Regions from separate parts of the Gymnodinialimonas sp. genome, predicted to be linked through region 2. Evidence: riboswitches for the same ligand, from Rfam matches in the RefSeq annotation. Region 2 holds a riboswitch; the other holds the start of a gene.
What was found. Region 2 has a riboswitch for cobalamin ahead of AC6I9R_RS03700 (DUF1636 family protein). Riboswitches for the same ligand answer to the same signal wherever they lie in the genome.
Positions count from the first base shown of each region.

Region 1: another riboswitch for cobalamin. It lies ahead of AC6I9R_RS08605 (DUF1636 family protein); the one in region 2 lies ahead of AC6I9R_RS03700 (DUF1636 family protein).

Region 1 covers NZ_AP041059.1:1,735,896-1,743,336, reverse strand. The annotation lists gene cobN (cobaltochelatase subunit CobN) at 1-655, opposite strand, end outside; gene cobW (cobalamin biosynthesis protein CobW) at 662-1,714, opposite strand; gene AC6I9R_RS08605 (DUF1636 family protein) at 1,718-2,110, opposite strand; cobalamin riboswitch at 2,143-2,329, opposite strand; gene cobO (cob(I)yrinic acid a,c-diamide adenosyltransferase) at 2,400-3,008, shown strand; gene AC6I9R_RS08595 (cupin domain-containing protein) at 3,008-3,463, shown strand; gene AC6I9R_RS08590 (cobyric acid synthase) at 3,464-4,909, shown strand; gene pcaD (3-oxoadipate enol-lactonase) at 4,904-5,686, opposite strand; gene AC6I9R_RS08580 (LLM class flavin-dependent oxidoreductase) at 5,683-6,789, opposite strand; gene AC6I9R_RS08575 (LysR family transcriptional regulator) at 6,891-7,441, shown strand, end outside.
Region 2 covers NZ_AP041059.1:728,379-735,819, reverse strand. The annotation lists gene rfbG (CDP-glucose 4,6-dehydratase) at 1-9, opposite strand, end outside; gene AC6I9R_RS03710 (glucose-1-phosphate cytidylyltransferase) at 3-785, opposite strand; gene AC6I9R_RS03705 (glycosyltransferase family 2 protein) at 819-1,823, opposite strand; cobalamin riboswitch at 2,215-2,419, shown strand; gene AC6I9R_RS03700 (DUF1636 family protein) at 2,551-3,003, shown strand; gene AC6I9R_RS03695 (ABC transporter substrate-binding protein) at 3,000-4,481, shown strand; gene AC6I9R_RS03690 (ABC transporter permease) at 4,514-5,401, shown strand; gene AC6I9R_RS03685 (ABC transporter permease) at 5,398-6,180, shown strand; gene AC6I9R_RS03680 (hypothetical protein) at 6,189-7,175, opposite strand; gene AC6I9R_RS03675 (Dyp-type peroxidase) at 7,249-7,441, opposite strand, start outside.

The DNA of each region.
Region 1 (7,441 bases), 1.0 Mb from region 2:
GCGCACGGATCGGGGCGAGATCCGCCGAGACCAGGTACGATCGATAAAACGTCACCAGAATGAGCGGCTGGGAGTGGACGGCGAGGACCGGGCAGCAGACGCCATCCTCTGGCGTCCATCCCCCAACGCTCGGCAGCCCTTTGGCGCCCCGGACGGGACCCGCGTAAAGACCCGACGCGAGGGCCATTTGCGCCAGAGCCGCCTGGGCCGCGACCTCTCCGCCCGCATCGCAGAGGTGCTGGAGGCGGCGCAGGGTGGAAACGGGCAGCGTGGAGATATCATCGAGCCGCGTGTCCTCTCGCCCATCGGCGGGCAGGACGGCCAAAACGATGCCCTTGGCCCGGCAAAGCACCTCGATCTGTTGCAACCCATAGGGCCAGTACGGCACGCCGCCGATCAGGCGGATCAGGATGCCCTTCGCGCCAGAAAGCGTCTGCTCGATATAGGTATCGACCGACAGCGGATGCTTCAGCGCCGCGATGTTGGCCAGCCGAAGCGACGGCAAGGCACCGTTCGCACGGTGCCAGCCCGCCGCGAAAGCGCCGAGGTCGGAATCAGAAAGCGACAACACCACCAGATCTGCGGGCGTTTGCGCCAGATCTATTGGGGTCTCTGTCTCTTCTAACCCGTGGCTTTCGCGGAAGACGACGTGCATGGCATGCTACTCGGCGGCGGCCTGGGCGGGAGCCAGAACGGCGCGGATGGCATTGGGGTCCACGTCGTGATGCTCGGCGATCACCACAAGGCGGCCCTGGCGCGGTCGGTCGCCCCAGGGCTGGTCAAACTGGTGGCGGACGCGGGCACCCACGGCCTGGACCAGCAGGCGCATCGGCTTGCCGGAGACATTCGCATAGCCTTTGACGCGGAGGATGTTCTGGGTCTTGGCCAATTCCTCGATCCGGGCAACCAGTTCCAGCGGGTCGGAGACGTCAGGGATATCCACGACGATACTGTCGAAGTCGTCATGCTCGTGATCATGGTGGCCGTCATGGTGCGACGGGCGCGCATCCATGTCATCCTCTGCCGCCGCTTCCAGCCCAAGGATCACGCGGGGGTCCACGACGCCTTCGGCCACTTCAACCACCGGGATCGGACGCGGGGCCTCTGCCGCGATGATCGCTTTGGCCTTGGCGATGCCCTCGGGGCCCGCGAGATCGGGCTTGGTGAGCAGGATGATATCGGCGCAAGAGATCTGATCCTCGAACACCTCGGACAGGGGCGTTTCGTGGTCGATGCTTTCATCGGCCAAGCGCTGCGCATCGACCTTGGCGACATCCGTGGCAAAGCGGCCTGCCGCGACGGCTTCAGCATCGGCCAGAGCAATGACCCCGTCCACTGTAATCTTGGAGCGGATATCGGGCCAATCAAACGCCTTCAGAAGCGGCTTGGGCAGCGCAAGACCGGAGGTTTCAATCACGATATGCTCAGGGCGCGGGTCCAGGGCCATCAGCGCCTCGATCGTCGGGATGAAATCATCGGCAACGGTGCAGCAGATGCAGCCGTTGGCCAGTTCCATGATGTTTTCCGCCGGGCAATCGGGAATGGCGCAGCTTTTGAGGATGTCACCATCCACACCCACGTCGCCAAATTCGTTGACGACAATCGCCAGGCGCTTGCCGCCGGGGTTCTGCATGAGCTGTGAGATAAGCGTCGTCTTCCCCGAGCCCAGAAAGCCGGTGACGACGGTGACGGGAAGTTTTGCGAGGTCAGCCATGGTCTAGGCCTCCTTGGTCAGCACGGGCGGGATGCGCGCGATGCAGTTGCGTTTGAAGTGTTCGGGGCGCGAACGCCACGGGATCAGCCCGTCATGGGTGGCGTGATAAAGGGCAATCCCCTCGGCCAGCATGTCCGGATGCGACGCCTCCAGGAAATTTCCGTAGACATAGGTCCAGCGCGCGTCACCGCCGCGGATCGCGACTGAACAGCCGCTGTCGCAGTTCTGCAGGCATTCCATCGGGCGGATCGTGACGCCCTCGGGCATGTCGCGCTGGATCAGCTCGTTGTATAGCGCCTGGCCGGGGCGAATGCCCTCTTCCGGCGCCTCGGTGCCGCGCAGGCATTTGACGCAGACCAGCACTTCGGTCGGTGGGGGGGCAAATTTGTCGTCCATCAATCCTCCTCCGGGACACCCCGCCCGGGTCAAGTGTTGCGTTCATGATGGCAGGTCTCCTGGCTCACGGGTCAAAGCCTGCCCCGCGCCTTCCCGAAACCGCTTTGGTTTCAGTGGCATACGCGAGGCCGCTCACCGCTTACAGTTGCGGGGGCAGCCGCGGTGTCGCACCGCGTTCCCTCTAAGGCCCTTTCGGGCACCATCGGGGAAAGCCTGTTCACGGGCCAGCGGGCTTGTCAATCGGGGCGATTGCCGCCAAGCCTTTGAGCAACCGCAGGAGGAGCATGCCATGACAGACGAGAACGCTCGCCACGCCGAGAAAATGCGCAAGATCAAAGCCGCGCGCGACAAGATGATGGAGACCAAAACCGAAGAAAAAGGTCTGATCATGGTCCACACCGGGCCGGGCAAGGGGAAATCCTCCAGCGGGTTCGGCATGGTGATGCGGTCGATCCAGCATGGGATGGGCTGTGCTGTCGTGCAGTTCATCAAGGGCAATTGGGCGACCGGCGAGAAGAGCTTTCTGCGCGAGCGATTTGCCGATGAGTGCAGGTTCTTCGTGTCCGGTGAGGGGTTCACCTGGGAGACCCAGGACAAAGAGCGTGACATCGCCGCCGCCCAGAACGGCTGGAAGATCGCGAAAGAGCAGATCCTGGACCCGGAGATCGACTTCGTGCTGCTCGATGAGATCAACATCGCGCTGCGCTACGATTACCTGGATATCGACGAGGTGGTGGACTTCCTGCTGACGCAAAAGCCGCCGATGACCCATGTCTGCCTGACGGGCCGCAACGCCAAGCCCGAGTTGATCGAAGCGGCGGATCTGGTGACCGAGATGACGTTGATCAAACACCCGTTCCGCGACGGCGTGAAGGCGCAGAAGGGCGTGGAGTTCTGATGCCAAAGATCGCGGCCCCCAAGATCGAAGAAGGCGAGGATGAGATCGGCCGGTTTCGCGCCGAGTTGCTCTCGGACGCTGGCGGGCTGACCCAATTCGGCGCATTCATCGAAACGCTTTGGCCTGGCGGGGCGGCGTCCAAAAACCATTGGCACGCGCGCGAGGATGAGATGGTGCATGTGCTGGACGGGGTGGCGACGCTGGTGGAGGGGGGCGTGGAAACGGAGCTGCGCGCAGGCGACACGGCCTGTTTCAAGGCGGGCGTCGCAGTGGGGCATCACCTGGAGAACCGATCAGACTCTCCGGTGCGTTATCTGGTGATCGGCACACGTTCGGGCGACGATGTCGTGACGTATTCCCAAACCGGGGAAACTGTCACGATCAAAGACGGGGTGAAGATCTACCGCGACGCCGACGGCCGTGAGACGGCGCGCAAACCGTACCACGGGGCATAGATGACCCGCGCGGTGATGATCCAGGGCACGGGCTCGAACGTGGGCAAGTCGATGCTGGTCGCGGGGCTTTGCCGGATCGCGCGGGCCCGGGGCCTGTCGGTCGCGCCGTTCAAGCCGCAGAACATGTCGAACAACGCCGCCGTGACATCGGACGGCGGAGAGATCGGGCGCGCACAGGCGTTGCAGGCCTTGGCCTGCGGGTTGGCGCCGCATACGGATATGAACCCGGTTTTGTTGAAGCCTGAGTCGGAAACCGGGTCTCAGGTGGTCGTGCAGGGCAAACGGCTGACCACCGTGCGGGCGCGCGAATATGCGTCGCTGAAACCGCAGTTGCTCAGGTCCGTTCTGGAGAGCTTCGAGCGGCTGAAATCCCAGCACGATCTGGTAATCGTGGAAGGCGCGGGGTCTCCGGCGGAGGTCAACCTGCGCGCAGGCGACATCGCGAACATGGGGTTCGCGCAGGCCGCAAAGGTGCCAGTCGTGCTCTGCGGGGATATCGATCGGGGCGGTGTGATCGCACAGGTCGTGGGGACGCAAGCGGTGATGTCCAAGGAAGACAACGCGCTGGTCCGGGGCTTCATGATCAACAAGTTTCGCGGCGATCCTTCGCTGTTTGACGACGGCTACAAGCTGATCGAGGCGCACACCGGCTGGCGCGGGTTCGGCGTGATCCCCTGGTTTGCCGATGCCGGAAACCTGCCCGCCGAAGACGCGTTGGATATCACCACGCGCACCCGCGCCGAGGGGCTGCATATCGTCTGCCTGCGCCTGAGCCGCATCGCCAATTTCGACGACATGGACCCGCTCGCGCAAGAGCCCGGCGTGCGGTTGACGATGTTGAACGCCGGAGAGGCGATCCCCGGCGACGCCGACGTGGTGATCATCCCGGGCAGCAAATCCACGCGCGTAGACATGGCTTACTTGCGCACCCAAGGGTGGGACGTGGACCTCGCGGCGCATTTGCGGCGCGGCGGGCATGTGCTGGGGATTTGTGGTGGCTATCAGATGCTTGGCCACTCGGTCGCGGACCCAGTGGGGATCGAGGGGGCGGCAGGCACGGACAGCGGCCTAGGCCTGCTGGACGTCGAGACCGTCATGACCGGCGACAAGAGATTGACCGAGGTGCAGGCAGTGCATGCGCCCTCGGACACGCCCTTCAAGGGCTATGAGATCCACATCGGGCGCACCCAAGGCCCCGATTGCGCCCGCCCCTTCGCGAAGCTGAACGGCCAGCCGGAGGGGGCGATTTCCGCCAATGGCCGCGTCTCGGGCAGCTACCTGCACGGAATGTTTCGCGACGATGCCTTTCGCGCCGCCTGGCTGGCGCAGTTCGGTGTGGCGCAGTCGGTCAGCTATGATGCCACGGTAGAGGCGACGCTGGACAACCTTGCCGCGCATCTGGAGGCCGTGATGGATACCCGTGGCCTCCTGAACATCACGCTATAGACCCAGGAACTCTGCAATTGCCGCGTTGAACGCCTCGGGCGCGTTGATGTTGGCCACGTGGGCCGCATTGGGGATCGACACATATTGCCCCCCCGGCGTGGCATCGGCCATTTCCTGCATCACGGCGGGCGCGGCGCCCATGTCCTGATCGCCGCCGACATAGAAGATCGGCGCCTTGGCGTTCGGCAAATGGCGCAGGCAATCAAGGCCCTTGAGCGCGTGACAGCACGAGATATAGCCGCGCGGATCATTGGCGAGGATCATGGCTCGGACTTGCGTGACGCGCTCAGGATTGGCGACGCGCCAATCCTCGGTGAACCACGAGCCAAGCGTGCCCTCCACGATCGCCTCCAGCCCGCCGTCGGTCACGGCAGCAATGCGCGTGTCCCAGTTGGCCTGGAACGGCGGCGGCGCATCGGCGCGTGCGTCGGCGCAGACGACGCGGGTGATGCGGTCAGCATGATCCACCGCCAGGCCCATCCCCGTCATACCGCCCATCGACAGGCCCATGAACGCGGCCTGATCGATCTCTAGCGCGTCCATCAGGGCAATGACGTCAGCGTTGAGGTCCGCGAACGTCACGGGGCCCGTGGTGTCACTGCCGCCATGGCCGCGGGTGTCATAGCGCAGCACGCGGTATTTTGCCGTCAGCGCCTCGATCTGGTCGTCCCACATCGAAAGATCCGCCCCAAGGGAGTTGGAAAGGATCAACCAATCCTCCCCGGTTCCATCCATGTGGACATTCAACCCATGGCCGCCGATGTCCAGACGGCTCATTCTGCCGCTCGCAGCGCGGCCTCTGCCACGTCGATGGCGGGTTTCACCTGCTCGGCCAGCAACACCATGTTGCGCCGTGCCAGATCCACATCGGCCCAGTCCTTGCCCGCCACCAGAAGCGTGCCGAACTGGCCCGTCTGCTCGCGGAATTGCAGCAGCTCGTCCGTCACCTTGTCGGGCGTGCCCCAGATGATCAGGCGTTCACACACGTGATCCAGCGTCACCTCTTCATCGGGTTGATCTTTGTGTTCCTTGAACAGGTTGATCCGCCCGTGCTTTTTCAGCTTGGTGAACAGCTGGGAGTAGTAAAAGCGGTAGGGGCTGTTGGGATCGGTCGCATAGGCCCGTGCTGTGTCCATGTCGTCGGCCACGAAGACGCTTTTGGCGACACGCCAATTGGCCAGCTCTGCCGGGCGGCCAGCACGCTCGCACCCTTCAACGTACTTGGGCCAGTGCGATGCCACCCATTGGGGCATCAGGAAGTTGGCGGAAATCGGATCCCACCCGCGCGCGGCGGCCTCGGTTACGCCCTTGGAGAACGGCGCCACGGCGGTGACCACGATAGGCGGATGCGGATCGTTCTGCAGCGGCTTGGGCATGATGCCCTGGCCAATCTCGGTCATCGACGTCCGCTCGGTCGTGATGTTCCAGTATTTGCCTTCGATGTTGTAGGGTGGGTCGCTCTCCCAGATCTTCAACACGGTATCGATGCATTCCAGGAACATCTCTTGCCGGTTGGCATCAAGGTTGCCGAAGACCTCCGCATCGGACGCAAGGCCACCGGGTGAGATGCCGAAGTTGAAACGCCCGTCCAGCATATGGTCCAGCATAGCCACTTGCGCCGCCACATTGGCGGGATGGCTGTTGGGCATGTTCACGGTGCCGGTGCCCAGGCGCATGTTCTTCACGGCAGAGGCCAGAGAGGCAATGAACATTGTGCAGCTGACGATCTGCTCGGCGCCATCCGTCACATGCTCGCCCACGTAGGCTTCGGTGAAGCCCAATTCATCGGCCAGCAGAAACGCCTCGCGGTCTTCGGCCAGGCATTGACGCCAGTCCTTGTCCACGGGGTGGATGGGCATGGTAAAAAAACCGAGGTCCATTGGCAGCTCTCCCTGTTGCGCCCCCTAAGGATAGGGTGGGGGTTGCTGGAGGGAAAATAATAAAGAATAACCGATCCCATTAGGAAAGTTGATAGGACGCCATGGTCACGCTGCGCCAGATCCAATCCGTTGTCGCCGTGGTGGAGGAAGGTTCGTTCACGCGGGCCGCCGCACGGGAAAACGCCACCCAATCGGGGATCTCGCAGCATGTGAAAGCGGCGGAGACGGCGCTTGGCGTGGCGCTTTTTGCGCGCAGCAGTGACGGGGTTGTGCCGACACCTGCGGGCCAGCGGTACTACCAGCAATGCATAGACGTGCTGCGCACCCTCGACGAGGCGAAGGATGAGGCGCGCACGACCGGAAACGAGGTGACAGGCAAGATCCGCGCCGGGTTGATCCCCGCCTTCACCCGCGCCGCCCTCGCGCCCACGTTGGAGCGGTTCACGGCCCGATATCCGGGCGTCGAGGTTGAAGTGATCGAAGGCTACAGCGGTGCGTTGACGGACCGGGTCCGGTCCCAGACGTTGGACTTCGCGCTGGTGCCGGGGTTCGCCGGAGAGACGGGGTTAAAGGTCACGCACCTCAACAGGTCGCGCGAAATGCTGGTCTCAGGCGCCGGGCGCGGGCTGGCGCATCTGACCCCGGTCAGGCT
Region 2 (7,441 bases):
CGTCACCATCGTTTCCACGCGGCCTTGTCGCTATCGATCAGACCCTGCATCAGCTTCCAGTCGCGGTAGGTGTCCATGCACTGCCAGAAGCCCGCGTGATCGTACATCACCAGCTCTTCGGCCTGCACCAGACGATCCATCGGCTGATCCTCGAACACTTCGTCGTCTTCGCCGCTGAGGTGGTCGAACATCGCCTGCGAGGCGACAAAGAACCCGCCCGAGATGCGCCCGCCGCTGACCTGCGGCTTCTCATTAAAGCCCGTCACGCGGCCCCCCTCGGTCGAGACGATTTCGCCGAAGCGGCCCGGAGGCGACACGCCGGTGACGGTCAGGGCCTTGCCATGGCTGGCGTGGAAATCGCGCAGGCTGTCGAGGTCCACATCGCTGAGGCCATCGCCGTAGGTCAGAAAGAAGCTCTCCTCCCCCGCGACGAACTGCTTGATCCGCGCGATGCGCCCGCCGGTCATCGTCTCGGTGCCTGTGTCGATGATCTGCAGGTTCCACCCGGCCTCATCATGGAGGTAGTCGATTTTCGGGGCCTGACCATCGCCGATCGTCAGGGAGATATTGCTGAACTGATGGTCGTAGTTGAGAAAGTAATCCTTGATCACGTAGCTCTTGTAACCCGTGCAGAGCACAAAGTCGGTATGCCCGTAGCTGGCGAAGTATTTCATGATGTGCCACAGCATCGGACGCCCGCCGATTTCGACCATCGGCTTGGGGACATCGTCGGCAACGCCGCGGATGCGGGTGCCGTAGCCGCCGCAAAGAATTACAACTTTCATCCTGTCTCGCCTCGCTCGTTTTTTATTCTGCTTTTATTCTGCCGCTTCGGTCTCGAAGTATCCCATGGCCTCGGCGATAATTCGACCGCTGTCGGAGTTCAACACAAGCTCCACCGTCTGCTTATGAATCGATATCGCCCCCTCGTGAAGGTCCGACAGGATCGGATCGTCCATCAGCGTTTTGTGCAGGGCTTTGTAGCCATAGGGGACGTGATGCTTGATCGGGGTGTTATCCAGGCCCACGTTGCGCCGCGTCCAATAGTCGGTGAAGACGTTGATCGCCTTCTGATCCAGCTTCAGGCCCGATCCGCCGGTCAACGGATTGCCCCGGTTCACCTTCACCAGGAAGCTGTCCATCGAGCGGATGGAGTAATGGTTGACCCGCCCCAGATCCAAGCTGCCGTTACACTCCAAGGAATTGACCTTGTTGTTGGTGAAATGGTCCGACATCTCGCGCCCGCTGCCGTCCACCCACCTTTGGTTGGTGCTGGGGAAGTCCTTGAACTTGGGCCTGTGGTTGCGGAACATGGCCGTGGGTTGCGGCGCGCGCATCAGCGTCTTGACCGAGGCGACCTTGGGCGGCGCGTCGTTGTCGAAGGCTGAGAACTCAGCGCCCGGGCGCGTGAACACGCCCTGCACCTTGCCGTCCCCGATCCCGCGCACCCGGTTGGAGTTGTGGCCGAGGACCGTGAAGCTCATCAGATCAAACGGCTCCGTGGCTTCAAACAGATCCTTCAGCCGGTGCCGCCCGACCGTGACGTCCACGAATTCATCGGCATCGACCGTGATGATCCACTGGGCGTCTTCATAGCGCGCGAACTTCGTGGCATAGCGCAGCGCGCCCACCTGCCACGACGGGATCTGACGGAAGATGCGCTTTGGGTTCGGCGCGTGGCGCAGGTAGCCCAGACGGTCAAGACGCTCCAGCATGTGGTCGGTGCCGTCGTCGCAATCGGCGGAGAAGACGATGAAATCCTCGACACCCAGGGCTTTGTGGTGGGCAACCCATTCCAGGATATAGGGCGCTTCGTCCTTCATGATGGCGACCATTAGAACGCCCGATGGGTTTGTCATATCACGCTACTCACTGTGTTTTTTGTTGTGCAGGGGGCTTGGCGCGGCAGGGACCCCGCGCCCGGAATCCCAGGGCGGGTCCTGCCTTTCAGGGCAGGAATGCGACTGTGCCGTGATGCCCATAGGGGTGCCCATGCTGTTTTGTTCTTCTGCTCGCCCCAAGTATGCGGCGTCCGGGGCGCGCTAATCAAGACCGGCGGCGGCGATTGGGCCTTCAACGGGCGATCCGGCCCCGGTTGCGGCCCAGGTGATGCACGCGCGCTACGCCCCGGGCGGGGATGCGGGCTGCCGAGCCGTCCGACAAAAGTGACAGCGCGCGTGTCGCTGGCGATTGACATTGCCGGTGTGAATGCGTTTGGTTTCCGCGTCAGCACGGTCGCCACTTCCCGGTGGCGCTAAGAGGGAACGAGGTGCGGGTGATCCACCCAATGCCTTGACTGCCCCCGCAACTGTAAGCGGATTGTTGACGCCAAATATGCCACTGACCGCATCGGCGGTTGGGAAGGTCGGCGTCAGTTTACCCCGCGAGTCAGGAGACCTGCCTGCTGAGAGACAACGATCAACCAGGCGGGGTGTCTGGTGGGAGTGGACCTATGCGTGACGCCAAACGGGCGACTAATCCTTTCCGCATTCGTGCGGCGCTTGCGCCGTCTGGGCCGACCTGCCTCCGTCTTTCGGAGGGATGGGGACGGTGGCGAAGACGGACGTAACCCTTTCAATTTGCCTGCGCTGCCGCGACGGGCGCGAGACGCGGGATACCGATCTGGATCAGCGCGGTGGGCGGCGATTGGCGCGCGCCGTTGCGGCTGGTTTCTGCGCCAGAGATGCGGCACGGCTTGGCGTGCGACTGCGCGGCGTGAACTGCATGAGCCAATGCAAACGCCCCTGCGCCATCGCGCTGTCGGGTGCGGCGCGGTTTACCTACCTTTTCGGTGATCTCGACCCAAAGCGGCACGCCGCCGAGGTTCTGGAGGTTGCCGCAGCCTACGCGCGCACCGACACGGGCTTTCTGCCCCGCCCCGCCCGACCCGAAGTTCTACAGGCCGGCATCCTTGGCCGCATTCCACCCCATTGTTTCAGCGGCGACCTTGTCGAATCGCTGGACACGACACACACCCCAATACTGGAGACTGAACCGCAATGACCCCAACCTTTTTGCCCAAGGCCCTGGCCGCAACAGCACTTCTGGCGCTTATGCCACTGGCCGCCCCCGCCCAGGACATCACCATTGGCCAGACGTTCCTCGCCTCGGGCCTCGACCCGTCCGAGGGCTCTAACGGGTGGGCCGTGGTCAGCCACGGCATCGGCGAGCAATTGTTCACAGTCTCGCGCGAGGGCGAGGTCGTGCCGAACCTCGCGGCCTCGGCCCGCGCCAACGACGATGGCACCTGGACGATAGAGCTGGCCGCGGATCGCTTCTTCTCGGACGGCACCCCCGTGACGGCAGCCGCCGTGGCCGAGGCGCTGAACCGCACGGGTGAGGCCAACCCCTCGGCCCGCGCGACGGCGGGGCGGCTGGTCTTCACGGTGGTCGACGACACCACGCTGAACGTCGAAACCGAGCAGCCCACCACGATCCTGCCCTCGATCCTCGCGGAATGGGCCTTCCCGGTCTACCGTTTGGAGGGCGACACGGTGGTGTTCACCGGCCCCTTTGCGGTCGAAAGCTTTGAATCCGGCGGCTCCATCGAGATGGTCCCCAACGCCTTCTACGCAGGCGCGGAAGATCGCCCCAACATCACCCTGCGCCGCATCGCCGATGGCCAGTCCCTGGCGCTGGCCTTCGCGTCGGGCGAATTGGACATGGCCTTCAACCTGCCGGTGGAAACCCTGCCGATGCTGGACGCGGCCGAGGGCGACACCGTCTCTTTCCCCGTCGCCTACCAATACATGATGTGGATGAACACGCGCACGCCCGCGCTATCGGATGCCCGTGTGCGCCAGGCCATCGACATGGCGATCAGCCGCGATGACCTGGTCACGGGCGCCCAGGCCGGCGTGCCCGCCACCGGGGCTTTCGCGGGAAGCTATCCCTTCGCCGCTACAGGTGCCCTGCCCTACGACCCTGCTGCCGCTGCTGCCCTTCTGGATGACGCAGGCTGGACTCTGGGAGAGGGCGGCAGGCGTATGCGCGATGGCACGGCGCTGGAGCTGGTGCTTTACGCCTACCCCCAGCGCCCCGATCTAGTGACTTTCCAGCCGATCATCCGCGCGGCTCTGGCCGATCTGGGCATCACCGTCACCACGCAAATCACCGAAAGCCCCGGCGACGTGGCGGGCAGCGGCGCCTATGACCTGTTCCTTTGGGCACAACATACGGCTCCTGCGGGTGATCCGGGCCTGTTCTTGTCGCTGTTCTTCGAGACGGACGCGGCCCGAAACTATGCCGGATGGTCGAACCCCGACTATGACTCGCTGATTGCCGACCTGCGCGCCGAGGGTGGTCCCCAGGCCCGCATCGACCTGGCGCTGCAAGCCCAGGAGATAATCGCCGAGGGCGCGCCGGTGTCCTTCCTGGTCACGCCTGAATGGCACGTCGGCCTGTCGCCCGCCCTGGCCGGGTATGAGCCCTGGGGCTCGGACTACTACGTGATCCGACCCGACCTCGTCGCAGCAGAATGACACCGGCGGCGGCACAAACCTGTCTGCGGCTTGTGCTGTCATGGTTGGCTGTCGTCGCCGCCGCCTTTTTCCTGCTGCGCCTGATGCCCGGCGACCCGGTCGAGATCTTCCTTGACCACGTCAACATCCGCTCGGGTCCCGGTATCGTGGCCGAGTACCGCGCGCAGTGGGGCCTCGACGGCTCGCTCATCTCGCAATTCGCCCGCTGGCTTTCAGGCTTCATGCTGTTCGATTGGGGCGTGTCGTTTGAGACCGGGCGTCCCGTGGCAGAGGATTTCGCGGCGCGCCTGCCCTATTCCGCCGCCATCGGCTTTGGCGGCATGACGCTGGCCATCCTGGGCGGCTACGCCTTGGGGTTCGGCGCCGCTTTGACCCCGGGGGGATGGGCCGACATGGCCTCACGCGGGCTTGCCATTGCGGGCCAGGCCTTGCCCGCCTTTGCCGTCGGGCTGGTCATGCTTTGGGTGTTCGGGGTGCAGCTGCGCTGGATCAGCGCCTTTGGCGGCGGCCCGGTGGAGCGTGTGCTTCTGCCGATGCTGCTGGTTGCCGCTTTCTCTCTGGGATCCATCGCGCGGCTGACACGCGCGGGGTTCATGGACGTCAAGGAAAGCCCCTACTTCCGCACCGCGCTGGCCAAAGGACACTCCACCACCGGTGCCTTGTGGCACCACGGACGCGCGGCAGGCGCCTTGACGCTTTGCGCCGGACTGGCACCGGAATTGGCCTGGATCGTGGGGGGCACGGCGGTGGCCGAGATCGTCTTTGGCGTGCCCGGCCTCTCGGAACGGGTGGTGCAGGCCGTGAACCACCGCGATTACGCCGTCTTGCAGCCCTACATCGCGCTGGTCGCGCTTTGGGTGGCGCTGGTGTTGCAGGCCGCCCGGCTGCTGCGCCACGGCCTGGACCCCCGCCTGACATGAGCCGCGTCTTTGTCATCGCCGCCCTTGTGGCAATTGCCATCGGGACCCTTTTCGCGCTGATGGGTGGCCCCGGCGATCCCCACGCCGTCGACTTGACCAATCGCCTTGCGGGCCCCTCAACCGCGCATCCGCTTGGCACCGATCATCTGGGCCGGAACCTTGCGACACGCGTCATCTGGGGCGCGGTACCCTCGCTCGTGGCCATCGCGATTGTCCTGGCAGGGGGGATCGGCCTGGGCGTGCTGGCGGGCGGGCTGATCGCCCTGGGTCCTACCAACACAAGGTACGCCTTGAGTTGGTTGGCCGAAACCGCCCTGGCGCTGCCTACCCTTGTGACGGCTCTGGTTCTGTCTGCCGCGTTCGGCGCAAGCATCTGGACGGTGGCCATGGCTCTGCTGGTCACGTCCTGGGCGCCCTATGCGCTGACCATTGCGGCCCTTTTTGACCGCATCCGGGGCGAGGCCTATTGGCAGGCGAGCGAGGCCCTGGGCGTGACGCTTTCATCTGCCGTCCGCCGCCACATGCTGCCCAACGCCTGGCCCGCCATCGGCGCATTGGCGGGCGCCGACGCCGGGCGCGCCGTGATCGTGGTTGCCTCGCTTGGGTTCATCGGATTGTCCGCCGACACCGGCCGCCCGGAATGGGGCGCGATGATCTATGAATATCGCATCTTTCTGTTCACCGAGCCGCGACTGGTGCTGGCCCCGGTTGTCGCCTGTGCCGTCGTCTCGCTCGGCCTCCACGTCGTGTTGGATCAACGCAGAGGCCGCCGTGGCTAGGGCCGCGATCAGTCGAACAGGTGCTTTTTCAACCACGCCTTGATCAGCGCAATCTCGTGGTCGATCTGCCCCTGCACGATGTTGAGGGGCGAGCCGTCGAAATAGACCGGATCGGTGCCGGGGCCATCGGGGCTTCCGTGATCCGCATCGATGGAGTGGCGCCAGACCTCGGCGTGGTTGCGCCATTCGGCGCGGTTCACATGTTCCGGTGCCGTGAACCAGACATTCCACGACAGGATGGTCCCATCCGCCAGGATGTTGCCCTTGGCCAGGTTGAAGACCTCCAGGATCATGGCGTTGAAATCGTCGACCATCTCATCGCCGACCTTGTGAACTTCGCCGATCTCGACGTCGATATGGCCCATGGACCAGGCCTGATCCGCATGGGTGGCGAACTTGGGGCTTTGGAACAGGGGCGACGCGCCGTCGCGCAGCGGGAAAACCGGCTGATTGGGGTCGCCCGGCAAATGGGTGCGGACCCGGATCGCGTTCTCTTTTGAGGACGGGAACGGATGCTCGCTATTTGCAAAAAGCTCCCACGCGAGGCGCACGAGGCCGTTTTGATCCGCCCCGGGGCTGAACCAGATCTTGCCTTCAACGGTCAGCTCGGCGGCGATGGATTTTGTCTCTTCATCGACCCACCCGCGCTGGCCGGTGACTGTCACCTCCACATTGATCGCGCCAAAGGTCGGCGACGCGGTGCCTTGCTGCGGGCAGATGATGGAGTAGACGCGGCCCTCGTTCGTGTAGCCAAGGCGCGAGATATCAGGCGCAAACATCTGGAAGCAGCGAGAGCTTTCGTCGCCGGGAATGGTGAGCCAGCTGAACTCGGGCCAGAGCACATCCTGCTGCCGGTCAAGCTTGTCAATGTTGTCCAGATTGTCGAGCAAAGGCAGGCTGGAGAGGTCCGGGCTGGGATAGGCAAAGGCCGGATTGGATTGCGCGAAACCGCCCACCCAGCCGGGCACGGGCGTGTCATTGAATGCAGATGTCATAAGGGAGCCTTTCCAAGTGTCGTAGACAGAAATGAATTACCGGGAACGGGGCCCGAATGTGGGGTTTGGCGCATCACGCGCCAGGTGCCGCGTCGCTTGCCAAAGTTACGAAATCGCTTTGTAGCGTGGCTTCTGCCTGACAGGTTTGCGCCATGAACCGCAGCGCCTGCATGCCCGGCATGAAAAAATACCCGCCGCCGCGCACGGTCACGAATTGTGGCAGATTCTCCAACACCCGCCGGTAGGGAGAGCGTTGGATGGTGAAA